DNA from 4 places in the Streptomyces sp. NPDC001828 genome. Region 1 is predicted to be linked to each of the others. Evidence: riboswitches for the same ligand, from Rfam matches in the RefSeq annotation. Region 1 holds a riboswitch; each other region holds the start of a gene.
What was found. A riboswitch is a leader RNA that binds a small molecule or an ion and turns the genes downstream of it on or off. The one in region 1 is predicted to bind cobalamin.
Positions count from the first base shown of each region.

Region 2: it holds a riboswitch for cobalamin, as region 1 does, so the genes downstream of both, ACFYZA_RS26065 (cobalamin biosynthesis protein) here and ACFYZA_RS04525 (ribonucleoside triphosphate reductase) in region 1, are expected to answer to the same signal.
Region 3: it holds a riboswitch for cobalamin, as region 1 does, so the genes downstream of both, ACFYZA_RS18580 (ABC transporter substrate-binding protein) here and ACFYZA_RS04525 (ribonucleoside triphosphate reductase) in region 1, are expected to answer to the same signal.
Region 4: it holds a riboswitch for cobalamin, as region 1 does, so the genes downstream of both, ACFYZA_RS23155 (prenyltransferase/squalene oxidase repeat-containing protein) here and ACFYZA_RS04525 (ribonucleoside triphosphate reductase) in region 1, are expected to answer to the same signal.

Region 1 is NZ_JBIATV010000001.1:974,675-978,879, forward strand. Features, by position in the region: gene ACFYZA_RS04520 (anaerobic ribonucleoside-triphosphate reductase activating protein) at 1-558, opposite strand, end outside; gene ACFYZA_RS04525 (ribonucleoside triphosphate reductase) at 555-2,342, opposite strand; cobalamin riboswitch at 2,386-2,560, opposite strand; gene ACFYZA_RS04530 (cytidine deaminase family protein) at 2,679-3,116, opposite strand; gene ACFYZA_RS04535 (NAD(P)H-binding protein) at 3,253-3,915, opposite strand; gene ACFYZA_RS04540 (hypothetical protein) at 4,096-4,205, opposite strand, start outside.
Region 2 is NZ_JBIATV010000010.1:66,210-70,414, forward strand. Features, by position in the region: gene ACFYZA_RS26050 (GH25 family lysozyme) at 1-774, shown strand, start outside; gene ACFYZA_RS26055 (anion permease) at 905-2,173, shown strand; gene ACFYZA_RS26060 (hypothetical protein) at 2,206-2,430, shown strand; cobalamin riboswitch at 2,552-2,694, shown strand; gene ACFYZA_RS26065 (cobalamin biosynthesis protein) at 2,789-3,745, shown strand; gene ACFYZA_RS26070 (cobyric acid synthase) at 3,727-4,205, shown strand, end outside.
Region 3 is NZ_JBIATV010000006.1:41,001-45,205, reverse strand. Features, by position in the region: gene ACFYZA_RS18590 (ABC transporter ATP-binding protein) at 1-203, opposite strand, end outside; gene ACFYZA_RS18585 (FecCD family ABC transporter permease) at 200-1,261, opposite strand; gene ACFYZA_RS18580 (ABC transporter substrate-binding protein) at 1,258-2,232, opposite strand; cobalamin riboswitch at 2,266-2,401, opposite strand; gene ACFYZA_RS18575 (Mov34/MPN/PAD-1 family protein) at 2,443-2,865, opposite strand; gene ACFYZA_RS18570 (amino acid permease) at 2,951-4,205, opposite strand, start outside.
Region 4 is NZ_JBIATV010000008.1:241,680-245,884, reverse strand. Features, by position in the region: gene ACFYZA_RS23165 (STAS domain-containing protein) at 84-527, opposite strand; gene ACFYZA_RS23160 (hypothetical protein) at 613-2,022, opposite strand; cobalamin riboswitch at 2,154-2,229, opposite strand; cobalamin riboswitch at 2,282-2,439, shown strand; gene ACFYZA_RS23155 (prenyltransferase/squalene oxidase repeat-containing protein) at 2,539-4,205, shown strand, end outside.

The sequences.
Region 1 (4,205 bases):
GCGCACACCCTGCCGTGCCAGCCACCGCTCCAGCTCCGCGACGTCCGCCCGGTCGAGCAGCGCCGGGTCGACCGTGGTCCGGATCTGGTGCGGCACCCCGGCGTCCAGGAGCAGGCGCAGGCAACGGGCAGCGGGAGCCGCGCTGTTGGAGACGCCCGTCACCTTCTCGTACGCGGCCGGGGCGGCCTTCACGTCGAAGCCGACCCAGTCGAGCAGCCCCTCCGAAAGGAGCTGCGCGAAGCGGCGCGGATAGGCGCCGCCGGTGTGCAGGCCGGTCGCGAAGCCGAGCGCGCGAGCCTCGCGCAAAGCGCCCGCCAGACCCGCCTGGAGCAGCGGCTCACCGCCCGAGAAGACGACGCCGTCCAGGAGGCCGCGACGGCGCGCGAGATGGGACGTCACCGTGTCCCAGGGCACGACGGGCGCCGAACGCGGAGGCAGGAGACCGGGGTTGTGACAGTATCCGCACCGCCACGGGCACCCCTGGCAGAAGACGGTGGTGACCAGACGGCCCGGCCAGTCGCAGCCCGAAAGCCGTGACCAGCCGCCGATCCGTATCACGCCACGGCCCCCGCGCCTTCACGGAAGTGGACCCGCTCGGCATGCTCGCCCTTCTTGCCGATGTTGAAGGAGGCGACCGGCCGGTGATACCCCATGACGCGGGTCCACACCTCGCAACTGGCCCCACACTGCGCACAGTTGGGGTGCTCTCCCGCCAGGTATCCGTGCGAGGCGCAGATCGAGAACGTCGGTGTCACCGTGAGATAGGGCAGGGAGAAGCGTTCGAGGGAGCGGCGCACCAGACTGCGGCACGCCTCCCCGGTGGAGATCCGCTCCGCCAGGTAGAGGTGCAGCACCGTGCCCCCGGTGTACTTGCCCTGCAGCTCGTCCTGCATCTCCAGCGCCGCGAAGGCGTCATCGGTCCAACCGACCGGCAGTTGCGAGGAGTTGGTGTAGTAGGGGTGCTCGTCCGAGCCGGCCTGGAGGATGCCGGGGAAGCGATCGCGGTCCTCCTTCGCGAACCGGTACGTCGTGCCCTCCGCCGGGGTCGCCTCCAGGTTGTAGAGGTGCCCGGTCTCCTCCTGGAACTCGACCATCCGGGCCCGCACGTGATCGAGCAGCCGGACGGCCAGGCCGTGCCCCTCGGGGGTGGTGATGTCGTGGGCGTCGTGGGTGAAGTTGCGGATCATCTCGTTGATCCCGTTCACGCCGATGGTGGAGAAGTGGTTGCGCAGCGTTCCGAGGTAGCGCTTGGTGTACGGGTAGAGCCCGCCGTCGATCAGGTCCTGCACGGTGACCCGCTTGATCTCCAGGCTGGTGCGGGCCAGGTCGAGGAGCCGGTCGAGCGCGCTGAACAGGCCGCTCTCGTCACCGGCGTGGACGTGGCCGAGCCGGGCGCAGTTGACGGTGACGACCCCGAGGGAGCCCGTCTGCTCCGCGCTGCCGAATAGGCCGTTGCCTCGCTTGAGCAGTTCGGTCAGGTCCAGCTGGAGCCGGCAGCACATGGAGCGGATCTGGTGCGGCTGGAGGTCGGAGTTGATGAAGTTCTGGAAGTACGGCAGCCCGTACTTCGCCGTCATCGCGAACAGCCGCTCGGCGTTCTCGCTGTCCCAGGGGAAGTCCCGGGTGATGTTGTACGTGGGGATGGGAAAGGTGAACACCCGCCCGGTGGCGTCGCCTTCGGCCATCACCTCGATGTAGGCGCGGTTGATCAGATCCATCTCGGCCTGGAGGTCCCCGTAGCGGAAGTCCATCTCCATGCCGCCGATCACGGGCACCTGCTCCCGCAGATCGGCCGGGCAGGTCCAGTCGAAGGTGAGGTTGGTGAACGGGGTCTGGGTGCCCCAGCGGGAGGGCACGTTCAGGTTGTGCACCATCTCCTGGACGCATTGGCGGACCTCGCCGTACGTCATCGCGTCCTTGCGGACGAACGGCGCCATGTAGGTGTCGAAGGAGCTGAATGCCTGGGCGCCGGCCCACTCGTTCTGCAGTGTGCCGAGGAAGTTCACGATCTGGCCCGTGGCGGAGGAGAAGTGCCGTGGCGGCGCCGAGTCGATCTGCCCGGGCACCCCGTTGAACCCCTCGGTGATCAGGGTGCGCAGCGACCAGCCCGCGCAGTAGCCCGCGAGCATGTCGAGATCGTGGATGTGAAGGTCGCCCTCCCGGTGCGCGCGCCCGACCGCCGGCGGATACACCTGGTCCAGCCAGTAGTTGGCGATGACCTTCCCGGCGGCGTTGAGGATCAGCCCGCCGAGCGAATAGCCCTGATTGGCATTGGCGTTGACCCGCCAGTCGCTGCGGTCCAGATATTCGGTCACGGAATCGACGGCGTCGACAACAGTCACGTCGGCCCTCCCACGAGGCGTCGGAACGTCCTCCGGGCGTGAGTACGCGCGGAGCTGCGCCGGCAGGTATCGGACTCGTGGACCCGTGCGGACGCGTCTGCGCCCGACCGTCGTACCCACTCACCGTTGCGGGGCAGTCCCGGATTCCCACCGGGTTCCCTCTTGCCTCGACGCGCGACCTCGGCCACAGGCGTCGAACCGGCAGAACGAAACACTACATCTGCGATGTGGTGTGAGGACTCGACACAAGATGTTGTGTGACCATGGTCCTGTACCAGGGCTGCATCGGCGGGACTTCAGTCCCGCCGGGCGCGGGAGGGCGCCGGGCCCCGGGCGTCAGCCGGTGCTGGGCGGGGTGGCCTGGTCGGCGTCGAGCTGGTGATCGGCCCAGACGTAGCTCTCCGGGAGCAACTCGGCGACGGAGACCGTCCGGAGCCGCTCGCCCGCGCCGACGATGACCCGCAGGGCGGGGAAGTGGTCGAGAAGCACTTGGCGGCAACGCCCGCACGGCGGAACGACCCCCCGGTCACGGTCGCCCACGGCGACGACCGTCTCCAACTCGTACGCGCCCTGGGCCGCGGCCGTGCCGATGAGGACCAGCTCGGCGCAAGGCCCGCCGGTGAAGTGGTACACGTTCACCGCGGTGATGATCCGTCCGTCCGGAGTGCGCCCGGCGGCGGCCATCGTGTGGTTGTCGCCGCGGCAGCGAACACGCGCGACGTCCGACGCGGCCTGGACGAGCTCGTGGTCGACGGGGTGGGACTGGGTCGTCATCATGTCTGCCTTCGTGCGGTGTTCGGTTCCGCGACGATGGCTTGAGCGGTGAGGATGCGCAAGCGGATATGAGCGCGGCCGCGCCGGAAGGTGAGCGGCTCTCGCCGCCTCCCTCCCGCCCGGCGGGCGCTTCGGCTCAGCCGGTCAGCGAGGCGACCGCCTTGTCCACCGGGACGCTTCCGCCGACCAGTTCCAGCGTCCGCCCCGTGGTCGCGGGCTCGTCGAGCAGGGCCGCCAGGACGGAGGCGACGTCGTCACGGGTGATGGCACCGCCTCCGGTGGACTCGGCGAGGGTGACCAGGCCCGTGCCCGCCCCGTTGGTGAGCTGGCCCGGGCGCAGGATGGTCCAGTCGAGCCCGGCCCGCGCCCGTACGTCCGCGTCGGCTGCCGCCTTGGCGTACAGGTAGGCGGCGAATACGGAGTCGGAGCCACGGGGTGCGGGCGCGTTCCTTGCACCCAGGGCGGAGACGACGATGAAGCGCCGCACCCCGGCGGCCTCGGCCGCGTCCGCGAACAGGGAACACGCGGCGCGGTCCACGGTGTCCTTGCGGGCCACACCGCTGCCCGGCCCCGCACCCGCCGCGAACACGGCCGCGTCCGCGCCTTCGAGGTGCCGGGCGAGCTCGTCGAGGGAGGCCGACTCCAGGTCGCACACGACGGGTTCGGCGCCCGCTGCCAGCAGATCGCCCGCCTGCTCCGCCCTGCGGATGATCCCCGCGACCTCGTCCCCGCGCGCGTGCAGCAGCCGTTCGAGCCGCAGCGCGATCTGACCATGACCACCAGCGATGACAATGCGCATGTCACCGACCCTATGCGCCGGGCCGGGGCTCCGCCGGAAAATCACCGATCCTCCACCGCCCCGGACCGCGCCGACCCCGGCGGTCCTGGGGAAGTGCCCATGAGCACAGGGGGACAGGCCCGTGCGGCCGTCGGGCACAGCCCCAACGGCCGCCGCTGTCAGCTCAGTTGGGCCGCGAGCTCACCTGAGGCCCAACTGCTGTTGGCAGGCGCGGACGACCGAGGGGTCGAAGCCGGTGCCCTTGGCCCAGGCACACACCTGGCCGGGGTCGTAGCGGGGGCGGGGCTGCC
Region 2 (4,205 bases), on a different contig from region 1:
CTTCGTCGGGTCCGGTCGCGGGTCGCACTCGCGGGATCCCTGGCCGCGCTCGTTCTCGGCTGCGCCGCGCTCGCGGCCCCGCCCGGGGCCGCCGCCGAGACCAGGCCCGCGGGCCACGACGTCTCCTCGCACCAGGGCAGCGTCGACTGGGCGGCGGCCAGGAGCCGGGGCGCCTCCTTCGTCTACGTGAAGGCGACCGAGGCGACGACGTACCGCAATCCCTACTTCGGCCAGCAGTACGACGGCGCCCGGAGGGCGGGTCTGGTCCGGGGCGCCTACCACTTCGCGGTTCCCGGCCAGTCCTCGGGCCGGGCGCAGGCCGACTACTTCGTGCGCAACGGCGGCGGCTGGACCGGCGACGGCTGGACGCTGCCGCCCGCGGTGGACCTGGAGCACAACCCGTACGGCAAGGACACCAAGGACGCCAAGGACACCAAGAGCCGCAGTTCCGCCAAGTGCTACGGCCTGAGCCCGGCCGCGATGACCCAGTGGATCGCCGGGTTCAGCGACGAGGTGCGGCTGCGCACCGGGCGCCGGCCGGTGATCTACACGACCGCCGCCTGGTGGAACGACTGCACCGGGCGCAGCCGCGCCTTCGGGCCGACCCACGCACTGTGGCTGGCCAGGTACGCCACCACGCCGGGCGCGCTGCCCGCGGGCTGGTCGTACTGGACGCTCTGGCAGTACGCGAACGGCGGCGGGAGCCTGCCGGGTGACCAGAATCTCTTCAATGGGAGTTTTGCGCAGTTGAAGCGGTTCGCGGCCGGGCGCTGAACGGGCCCCGCTCGCCGACGGGGAGCGAGAAACGGCCACGGTCACCGCTGCGCCCGCCCCAGTTCATCTTCCGTTCACTCAGGTTACTTACGTTCGTCCCGCCACTGACGTCGAACGATTGACTGGGTAAATGGAACACATCACGCTGCTGCTCGCGATTGTGATCGTGACAGCTCTCGTGTTCGATTTCACGAACGGTTTCCATGACACCGCCAACGCGATGGCCACCACCATCTCGACCGGCGCCCTGAAGCCCAAGACGGCGGTCGCCATGTCCGCCGCGCTCAACCTGGTCGGCGCGTTCCTGTCAGTGGAGGTCGCCAAGACGATCTCCGGCGGGATCATCGACGAAAAAGGCATCAGAACCGAGGTCATCTTCGCGGCCCTGGTCGGTGCCATCCTCTGGAACCTCCTGACCTGGCTGCTCGGACTGCCCTCCAGCTCCTCGCACGCCCTGTTCGGCGGCCTCATCGGTGCCGCGGTCATGTCGGCCGGCTGGGGCTCGGTCAACGGCTCCACCGTCGTCACCAAGGTGCTGCTCCCCGCCGTCGCCGCCCCGATCGTCGCGGGTGTCGCCGCGATGCTGGCCACCAAGCTCACGTACCGGATCAACCGGAACACCGACCCGAAGGCCACCGCCAAGGGCTACCGGGCCGGCCAGATCGCCTCGGCCGGTCTCGTCTCGCTCGCCCACGGCACCAACGACGCGCAGAAGACGATGGGCATCATCACCCTCGCCCTGGTCACCGGCGGAGTGCTGCACCCGGGCGCGAACCCCCCGCTGTGGGTCATCGTCTCGGCCGGTCTGGCCATCGCGATGGGCACCTACCTCGGCGGCTGGCGCATCATCCGCACCATGGGCAAGGGCCTGACCGAGCTGCGCCCGCCGCAGGGCTTCGCCGCCCAGACCGGTGCCGCCACCGTCATCCTGGCCTCCTCGCACATCGGCTTCTCGCTCTCCACCACCCAGGTCTGCTCCGGCTCCGTCATGGGCGCGGGCCTCGGCCGCAAGGGCGGAGTGGTCCGCTGGTCCACCGCGAGCCGCATGGCGGTCGCCTGGGTCCTGACGCTGCCGGCCGCCGGCCTGGTCGGCGCGGGCGCGGAGTTCCTCACCCAGCAGGGCACCTGGGGCATCGCCGCCGTCGCGGTCCTCCTGATCGCCGGCTCGGGCGTCATCTGGAAGCTGTCGCGCCGCCAGCCGGTCGACCACCACAACGTCACCGCCGACGAGGTCGTCGAGACTCCCGTGGCCGAGCCCGCCGGTGTCATCACCACCGCGATCGCCGCCGTCACCCCGCCCCCGACCGGCCTCGCCGCGGCGGCCGCCGACCTCAAGGCCACCATCCAGTCCCCGGCCCCGGTGGCCCCCGCCGATCCGCCCACCCCGGCGACGGTCTGACCCCGCTGCTCCGGCACAGCTAAGGAATCCTCATGCACATCGACTGGGCAGCTCTCGGCTCCGTCTTCGGCGTCAGCCTCGCGGTGACCGTCGGCCTGGTGGGCCTGTTCACCCTCGGCATCGTCGGCCTCACCAAGCGGGAGGCCGCGGCCTCCGGCACCGCGGGCAACGTGGCGATGGCCCGCACCGGCGCGTACGCCTGCTTCGCGCTCTGCGCGGCGGCCGTGGCGTACGGGATCTATCTGATCGTCGCCTGACCCGCGCGTCGCACCGCCCGACCCGCACGCACCACCCGAACCGCCCCGTGGCCCCCGCCGCGGGGCGGTTCGCCGTGACGCCGGGCACTCTCTCGCGCCGCAGGTCAACAGCAAGTTGACGGGTGTTCTCGCACCGTGGTGGACTGCACCGGCCAGCTACGGCGGCAGAAGAGGAAGCCGGTGCGAATCCGGCGCGGTCCCGCCACTGTCACCGGGGAGAGATCCCCGTGAAGCCAGGAACTCTCACCGCCGGTCACGTCGTACCAGGGCGCGGACACCCTGAGTGAGGACACACCGCCATGCGCGCCTGCCCGTCGAGACCTTCCGGCCCCCTCCGCGACGCCCCGGCGCGCTGAGCATGCGGGCCACTCGCACCTTCGCCTACGGCGCCGCGGCCGGGCTCATCGGCGACCTCCTGCTCGGCGACCCGCGCCGCGGCCATCCCGTCGCCGCGTTCGGCCGGGCGGCCGCCGCCGCCGAACGCGCACTGTGGCGCGACGACCGCGGCCGGGGCGCGCTGCACACCCTGGTGTGCGCGGGCGGCGCGGCGGGCGCCGCGGCCCTCGTCTCCCGTGCCGTACGCGGCCGCCCCCACGCATCCGTCGCGCTGACCGCCGCCGCCACCTGGACGGTGGTGGGCGGCACCTCGCTGGGCCGCGAGGCCCGCGCGATCGGCGGGGCGCTGGCAGCGGGCGACATCGAGGTGGCCCGGGAGCGCCTGCCGCACCTGTGCGGGCGCGACCCGCAGTCCCTGGACGCCGACGGCATCGCCCGCGCGGTCGTCGAGTCGGTCGCCGAGAACACCTCGGACGCGGTCGTCGGCGCCCTGGTGTGGGGCGCGCTCGCGGGCGTACCCGGACTCGTGGGCTTCCGGGCGGTCAACACCCTCGACGCGATGGTCGGGCACAAGTCGCCCAGGTACCGCCGCTACGGCTGGGCCTCGGCGCGCCTCGACGACGTGATGGGCTGGCCGGGCGCCCGCCTCACCGCCGTCCTCGCGGCCCTCGCGGGCCCCGACACCCGGGGCGCGGCACGGGCCTGGCGCGCGGACGCCGCCCGGCACCCGAGCCCCAACGCGGGCCCCGTGGAAGCCGCGTTCGCGGGGGCGCTCGGCGTACGGCTCGGCGGCACGCTCTCGTACGCGGGACGCGTCGAGCACCGGCCGGTCCTGAACGCGCCGGGGCGGGCCGTCGAAGTCGCGGACATCGAACGGGCGGTACGGCTCTCGCGCACGGTGGGCTGGCTGACGCTGGCCACCGCCGTGGTGGCGCGGGCCGCTGTGAGGAGGGGACGTACATGGGTGGCGGGCTGCTGATCGCGGGCACGACATCGGACGCCGGCAAGAGCGTCGTCACGGCCGGGATCTGCCGCTGGCTGGTGCGCCGGGGCGTCAAGGTCGCGCCCTTCAAGGGCCAGAACATGTCGCTGAACTCGTTCGTCACGCGCGAGGGCGCGGAGATCGGCCGGGCGCAGGCGATGCAGGCGCAGGCGGCCCGGGTGGAGCCGACCGCGCTCATGAACCCGGTGCTGCTCAAGCCCGGCAGCGACCGCTCCAGCCAGGTCGTCCTCATGGGCAGGCCGGTGGGCGAGCTGAGCGCCCGCGGGTTCTTCGGCACGTCCGGCGGGCCGTCCGCCGGGAACGCGCTGAGCGGAGGGCGCCGAGAGGCGCTCCTCGGCCCCGTCCTTGACTGCCTCGCGGAGCTCAGGAACACGTACGACGCCGTGATCTGCGAAGGCGCGGGCAGCCCGGCCGAGATCAATCTGCGGCGCACCGA
Region 3 (4,205 bases), on a different contig from region 1:
AGGTCGGCGTCGTCGAGCAGGACGCGTCCGGCGGTCGGGCGCAGGGCGGCGTAGACGCAGCGGAGCAGGGTCGTCTTGCCGCTGCCGTTGGGGCCGACCAGGCCGACGGTCTCGCCGTCGGCGGCGCCAAGGGTGATGTCGTGGAGCAGGGTGCGGCCCTGGGGCGTGGTGTACGAGAGCGACTCGGTGCGCAGGGTCGTCATGCGGGGCCGCCTTCCGTGCGGGTGCCGTGGCCGCGCAGCATCCACAGGAAGAACGGGCCGCCGGTGAGCGCGGTGAGGACGCCGACGGGGATGTCGCGCGGGGCGGCGACGGTACGGGCCGCGAGGTCGGCGAGGACCAGGAAGGCGGCCCCGCCGAGGGCCGCCACGGGCAGCAGGGTGCGGTGGGCGGCGCCGACGGCCATGCGGGCGGCGTGCGGAACCATCAGGCCGACGAAGCCGATCGCCCCGGTGTAGGCGACGAGGACGCCGGTGAGCAGGGAGGCGAGGACGAAGACTCCGGCGCGGAAGCGGCCGGTGTCGAGGCCGAGGGCGCCCGCGCCCTCCTCGCCGACGAGGAGCAGGTCGAGCGGGCGGGCGAGCGCGATCAGGACGAGCGTGCCGAGGGTGAGGGCGACGGCGGGCAGCGCGAGCATGTCCCAGCGGGCGCCGCCGAGTCCGCCGAGCGTCCAGTGCAGGACCTCCTGGGCGTGCTCGGCGCTGGCCGAGGTGACCAGGATGAGGCTGGTGAGCGCCGACAGGACGTACGAGACGGCGACGCCGGCCAGCACCAGGCGGCCGCCCGTCATGGAGCCCGCGCGCCGGGCCAGGGCGTACACGAGGACGAGGGCGGCGAGCGCGCCCGCGAAGGCGGCGGCCGGCAGGGCGACGGTGGTGGCCACTCCGGCCCCGACCCCGAGCACGATCACGGCGACGGCTCCGGCGGAGGCGCCGCTGGAGACGCCGAGCAGGAACGGGTCGGCGAGCGGGTTGCGCACGAGGGCCTGGAGCACGGTCCCGATGACGGCGAGCCCGGCACCGGTGAGGGCGCCGAGCACGACGCGGGGCGCCCTGACCTCCAGGACGATCGTGCGGTACGGGCTCGGCTCGGCGCTGCCGTCGACGATCGCGAGGACCTGGCCCGCGGGGATCCGCACCGAGCCGAGCGCGAGCCCCGCGACGGCGCCGGCGACCAGCACCAGCGTGAGCCCCGCGAGGACGAGGGAGTAGCGCCAACGGGCCGTCACGAGCGGGCCCGCGGCGACGGCGGCACCGCTCACTCCCCCGCCCCGAGCTGCGCGGCCAGCTTGGCGACCGCGTCCGGCGCGCGGACGCCGGTGACCATGTCGGAGAGGGGCAGGACGGCGAAGCGGTTGTTCTTGACGGCGGGGACGGAGGCGAGGGCCGGGTCGTCGCGCAGCCGCTTCTTCTTGGCGTCGACGCTCGTGCCGCCGTAGTCGAGGATCAGGATGGTCTCGGGGGCGCGGGCCACCACGTTCTCCCAGCTCGCGTCGCCGAAGGAGGCCGTCTTCAGGTCGTCCGCGAAGACGTTGCGACCGCCCGCGCGGGTCACGATGTCGTTGCCTATGCCCTTGCCGCCCACCGTGAACGCCGTCTTGTCGCCGCTGTCGTAGACGAAGACCGGGGTGGGCGCCTTGTCCTTGCGCGCCGACCGGGTGCGTTCGTTGGTGGTCTCGGCCGAGCGGATCCACGACTCCGCGCGGTCACCGACGCCGAAGGTGCGGCCCACCTCGCGGACCTCCTGGTAGACGTCGTCCATCGTGGTCGCCGCCCCCTTGGGGCAGTTCTCCACGTTGAGGCGGGACTTGATGCCGCTCTTGGCGAGCGCCTCGCGCCCGCGCCCCTCGTTCGCGGCGAACGCCGAGGCGTAGCCGCCGTAGACGTAGTCCGGGTTGGCCGCCAGGAGCTTCTCGTACGAGGGGTACTCGGCGGCGAGGACCGGCACCGAGCGGTAGTCCGCCGCGTACTTCGCCAGCACCTTGTCGTCCAAGTAGGCGGTTCCGGCAAGGGACTTGGCGAGGCCCAGCTCCAGCATCACCTCCGTGGCGTGCTGGTTCATCGTCACCGCCCGCTTGGGGGGCGCGGTGAACGTCGTCGTCACCCCGCAGTTGGTGACCGTGTAGGGGAAGCCGGGGGCGGTGGCGCCGCCGGCTTCGGGCTTCGCCTGGGTGGTGCACGCGGCGAGCGGGAACAGCAGGGCGGCGGCCAGGGCCGCACGGCGCCAGAGCATGGCTGAGCTCCTCCAAGGGGATTTCCACGTCCCCTGTCGTCGGGAGAAGGCGGCAGGTCAGTTCCTGGCTTCCGGCTCCGGGGCGCTTGCCACGGGGCCGGTCACAGTGGCGGGACCGTGCCGGATTCGCACCGGCTTCCTGGGCCCTGCCGCCCGATGATCAAAAAGTGCGTACGCACAGTATGCGGGATCACCGGGCTCGCGTATCCGTCAGTAGGCCTCTACGACCCTTACGTCTTCCTCCGTGATCACGCCGTCCACGATGCGGTACGAGCGGAACTGGAACTCCCCGGCTCCGTCCGTGTCCGCCGTCGACACCAGGACGTAGTGCGCGCCGGGCTCATTGGCATAGGTGACGTCGGTGCGGGAGGGGTAGGCCTCGGTCGCGGTGTGGGAGTGGTAGACGATCACCGGCTCCTCGTCGCGGTCGTCCATCTCGCGGTAGAGCTTCAGCAGGTCCTGCGAGTCGAACTCGTAGAACGTGGGCGACCGGGCCGCGTTCAGCATCGGGATGAAGCGCTCGGCGCGGCCGGTGCCGGCCGGGCCCGCGACCACACCGCACGCCTCGTCGGGGTGGTCGGCGCGGGCGTGCGCGACGAGCTGGTCGTACAGGGCCTGGGTGATGGTCAGCATGTCGGCAAGGATAAGCATGCGGGCCGTCCCGTATCGAGGTGCGATACGTAACGGCCCGCATGGTGAGAACGTGCTGGTCGGAGACTTAGTCGCGCTTGGCGAACGCCTTGTTCTCGGGGTTCTTGGCCCGCAGGACGAGGTAGGAGACGCCCAGGATCAGGGCCCACAGCGGCGCGCAGTAGAGCGAGACGCGGGAGTCCTTGTCGATGCCCATCATCACGATGACCATGAAGATGAAGAGCAGCGCGAACCAGCTGGTGTACGGGGCCCCGGGGGCGCGGAAGCTGGACTTCGGCAGTGCGCCGGCGTCCGACTGGCGGCGGTAGCGGATCTGGCAGACCAGGATCATGATCCAGGCCCACATGCCGGAGATGGTGGCGAAGGAGACCACGTAGTCGAAGGCCTTGCCGGGCGCCACGTAGTTGATCCACACGCCGACCAGCATCAGGGCGGCGGAGACCGTGGTGCCGATCAGCGGAGTGCCGCTCTTGGTGAGCTTGGTGAAGGCCTTCGGGCCCTGGCCGTTGAGCGCGAGGTCGCGCAGCATGCGGCCGGTGGAGTACATGCCCGAGTTGCAGGAGGAGAGCGCGGCGGTCAGCACGACGAAGTTGACGATGCCCGCACCGAGTCCGAGGCCCATCTTCTGGAACGCGGCGACGAAGGGGCTGACGCCCGGCTGGAACTCGTGCCACGGGACGACCGAGAGGATCATGATCAGGGCGCCGATGTAGAAGACGGCGATGCGCCACGGCACGGTGTTGATGGCCTTGGGCAGGGTCTTCTCGGGGTCCTTGGACTCGCCCGCGGTCACACCGACCAGCTCGACGGCGAGGAAGGCGAACATCACGATCTGCAGGGTCATCAGCGTGCCGCCGATGCCCTTGGGGAAGAACCCGCCGTCGCTCCAGAGGTTGGCGACGGTGGCGGTGTCCGCCGCGTCCGAGAAGCCGACGGTGAGGATGCCGGCGCAGATCAGGATCATGCCGACGATGGCCGTCACCTTGACCATCGAGAACCAGAACTCCAGCTCGCCGAAGAGCTTCACGGAGATGAGGTTCACGGCGTACAGGATGAGCGTGAAGATCAGCGCGTAGGCCCATTGCGGGATGGTGCCGTGGGTCCAGAAGGACATGTACTGGGCGGCCGCGGTGACTTCGGTGATGCCGGTGACGACCCAGAAGAGCCAGTACGTCCAGCCGGTCACGAAGCCCCAGAAGGGGCCGACGAACTCACGGGCGTACTCCGAGAAGGAGCCCGACACCGGGCGGTACATGAGCAGCTCGCCGAGGGCGCGCATGATGAAGAAGATGACCAGGCCCGCGATGGCGTAGGCCAGGATG
Region 4 (4,205 bases), on a different contig from region 1:
CCCTTACTGTGCCGTGCCCCCGCGCGGAAGCCGGCCCCGTCGACCGGGTGTCGCCCGGGCCGGGTCACGGCAGCCCCCGCAGCTCAGACCCCCATGGCCGCTTCGGCGGCGGTGACCGTGTCGTAGACCCGCAGGAGCTCGTCCGCCCCGGTCACCTGGAAGATCTGCCGCAACGCCTGGGGCACACACGCAAGGACCAGCACCGTCCCGCTCCCGTCCGCCCGCCGCCACACATCCAGCAGCATGTCCAGGCCGACCGAGTCACAGAACTGGACCCGCGACAGGTCCAGCACGACGAAGCGCTCGCCCCGGGAGAGCAGTTCCCTGAGCCGCGGCCGGAACACCGGAGCTGTCACGTAATCCATGTCGCCGCCCACTCGGGCCACCAAACAGCGACTTGAGGCGATCGTCTCGACCCGAGGGGCAGGCACCACACTTTTCCCGACCGGCGCGGCAGGAGACACCGCAGCGGAATCTCGGCCGGAGCCTACCCACCCCCCTACCCCGCCCCGGGCCCCCCACCGCATCCCCACGCGATTACCGGCGCCCCCGCCCCGAAGCACGGCTACCAGCGCTGCGCACCGGGCGCCGGGCACGCCGCCGTGGTCGGGCTCAGCTGCCGTAGCGCAGCGAGATCGTGTCGCCCAGGCTGATCACGGTGTCACGGTTGGCGCCAGCGGCCGAGGCGCCGTCGACACTCGCCTTCCACGTAGAACTACCGCTGTTCGCAAGCCCGTTGACCGACGTGATGATGCCGCTTCCGCTACCGGGGGTGACGGAGGTGACACATCCGGCGGGGGTGGCGGCGCTCGTCGCCGCGTCCAGCACCGCGCCCAGGGTGAGGGTCGCGGCGGTGGGGGTGACGGCCACCGAGCAGACCTTGAGCGAGCTGCCGGTGTCCACGGTCAGGGCCAGCTTGGACGTGGTGCCCGTGGTGAAGCCGGAGGTGGCCACCCACTGCGGGGCACCGGTCGTGGTGGGGACCGGCGGTGTCGCCGTGAAGCCGCCGCCCACCACGGCGCGCAGGCCGTCGATGGAGGCATAGGCGGACGGCGAGGTGTCGCTGGGCTGGTACTTGAAGCCGCCGCCGGGCTTGAACTGCTGGGCGATCAGGAAGTCCACGGGGGTCTTCCCGGCCTTCGTGAGGAAGTCACCGGTCTGGGGGTTGATGCCGCAGGCGTTCAGGCCGGAGACGGCCCAGCCGTTGGAGTCGGTGTTGACGCCGAACATGGCGTCGAAGGCGCCGGAGGTGTTGATGAGCTTCGACTTGAGGAAGCCCTTCGCCTTGGTGATGGCGGGGTCGGTGGCCGGGACGCCGGAGACGCACAGGGAGGCCATGGTGGCGCCGGTCATGTCGATGTCACTGGCCGCGGCGAGTGCGGTCGGGTCGCCCTCGGCCTTGCTGAAGTTCCAGCCGCCGTCGTTGTGCTGGTTGGCCCGTACGGTGGTGACGGAGGCGTTGAGGAGCGTCTGCGGGATGCGCTGGACGCCGGCTTGCGTCCTGGCGCCGCCGAGCGAGAGCAGCGCGAACACGGTCCCGTTGAAGTTGCTCGACGCACCCCAGTAGCCGGGGGCGGAGTTCTGCCAGTACGCGTAGGTGTCCGCGATGAGGTTGCGGTTCGCCGAGACGCGGGCCGGGTCGATGCCGGCCGAGTAGGCGTTGACGATGCCGCGTTCGTAGTCGGTCACGACCGGCGAGGTGCTGGGCCACGCGGGAGTGGCGAGGAGGTTGCGGTAGACGGCGCGGGCGTTCTTCGTGGTGTCGCCGCCCGGGGTGACGTCGACGGCGGCGGTGCCGGCCGCGGCGAACGCGGAGAAGGCCCACTCGTTGGAGAGTCCGGCGCCGGCGTAGGAGCCGTCGGCCGCCTGAAGTGATCTGAGGTAGCTCACGCCGTTGGTCTTGGCGGTGGCTATCTGCGCGGGTGACGAAGTGGCGGAGGCGGGCACGGCCGTGAGCGCCAGGGCGCTCAGCGAGCAGGCCGCCGTCAGCAGGGCCCGGCGGGAAACGCGGGTGGAGGTCATGTCGGGTACTCCCGGGGAGAGGGGACGCCGACCGGTCCGCCGCGTCCGTCCCCTCGCACGAGGACGCCCGGCGCGCGGCAGCAGGCCGTCGTCCGAGCGCGTGGTCGACTTCCTTGATGTGACTGCCGTACGGGTCTTCGGGCTCGCCCCGGCCCCCGGCCGGTCCACACCGTTGCGCGTCAGCTCTGGATTCGCACCAGATTCCCCCATGCGGCAGCACCGGACGCTACCCCAACCTGCCGCGACTGCCCACCACTTGACTGTCTTGCCGGACTTGTGTTCTGATCCGCCCGATTCTCTTGTCAGTTCCGGGGGAAGCCGGTCGAAATCCGGCGCTGACCCGCAACCGTGGATTCGGTGGTACCTCAAGTACCCACCGGACAAGCCGGATTACCCGGACTGACTCAAGCAACAGACGCCGTCGCGGACTACGGTGTGGTGCGGATCGGCCCCTGTTCCAGCGGCGGGGCCCCTCTCCCATGCAGAACTCCGTTGCGGGTGAAGCAGGGGGTAACGGTGGGACACACCAGCAGACCAGGCCGAGGCATACGGGCCAGATTCGCCTCCGCGCTGTGCGCGGTCGCACTGACGGTCGGTGGCGGGGTGTCCTTCCTCGCCGGGGCCGCACCGGCGGCAGCCGATCCCCTGGGCGACTGCACATCCGTCAAGGGCGCCGTCGTCGCCGTCGACTTCGGACACTGGGGCGGCGGAGTCGTCCGTGGCTGTGACGCCACCCCGACCACCGGCTACGACCTGCTGCACGAGGCGGGCTTCACGACGACCGGTACCGAGCACGACGGCCCCGCGTTCATCTGCCGCCTCGGAAATGCCAAGTTCGATACGGGTACGCAGTACCCCACGCCGGATCAGGACGCCTGCAAGCTCACGCCTCCGGCCACGGCCTACTGGTCCTACTGGATCGCACCGCCCGGCCAGGACTACTGGACGTACAGCCCGCTGGGCGCGATGAGCCAGCATCCCAAGGACGGCTCCGTCGAGGCGTGGGTCTTCGGCCCCACCGACCCCAACGGCACGAGCGGCGGCCCCTCCTTCACGCCCGCCCAGGTACGCGCTCAGGGCCAGAGCGACCCGGGCGACCATCCGCCCGTCGTCGAGCCCGCCGAGGTCAACCTCACGGCCGCGGCCGGCTGGCTGAAGGGCCTGCTCCACGACGGCGACCACATCTACGACGAAGGCAGCTCCGCGCCCAACCTGTACCAGACAGCGCGCACGGCGCTCGCCCTCGCCGCGGCAGGCGGCAGGAGTGACGCGCTCGACCGGATGACCACGTATCTCGCCGCGCACACCGACGAGTTCGCCTACCTCAACGGTGTCGGTCAGGCGCCCAGCCCCACCGGCGCCGCGCTGCTCGCCCTGCTGGCCGAGAGCACCGAGCACGACCCGCACGCCTTCGGCGGCCACGACCTGCTAGGTGACCTCACCAAGAGCATGTGCACCGCCGAAGCACTGCCCGACTGCGTCGGCAAGGGCGACTTCCCGGCGGTCGGCGACGTGGCGACCCAGGCCCTCGCGGTCCTCGCACTCCAGCGGGCCGACGCCCCGGTGCCGGCCGACGCCCTCGCGCGGATCGCCGCCCATCAGTGCAAGGACGGCGGCTTCGGCCCCACCCTGCTGCGCGCCGGTGAGACCTGCTCGTCCAGCGACCCGGCCACCACCCCGTACGCCACGGTCGTCCTCCGGCGCGCGGGCGGTCACGACGACGCCGTCGCGAGCGCGCGCAAGAACCTGCGCGCGGCCCAACTGCCCACCGGCGCCTTCGGCGCCTATCCCGGCGTCACCACCGGCGACGTCACCGCGACCGGCGAAGCAGCGCAGGCGCTGCGGCTGCTCGGCGACACCACCCGCGCCGACGCCGCCGTCTCCTGGCTCGGCCGGCAGCAGACGAAGGCCGGCGGCTTCGGCTTCGACGAAGGCGCGACCGACCCGGAGATCTACCCGACCTGGGGCGCCGTCATCGCGGGCGCGCGGACCGACCTGGCGACCCTCACCACCACACGGACGGCCCCGCCCACCACTCCGCCCACCAAGGACCCGACGACCCCGCCGTCCACGGATCCGAGCACGAAGCCCACCGGTCCCTCCCCCACCGGCTCGGCGCCTCCGTGGGCCAAGGGCGAGGGTCCCGACCTCGCCAAGGGCTCCGCTTACCTCACCGACGGCTC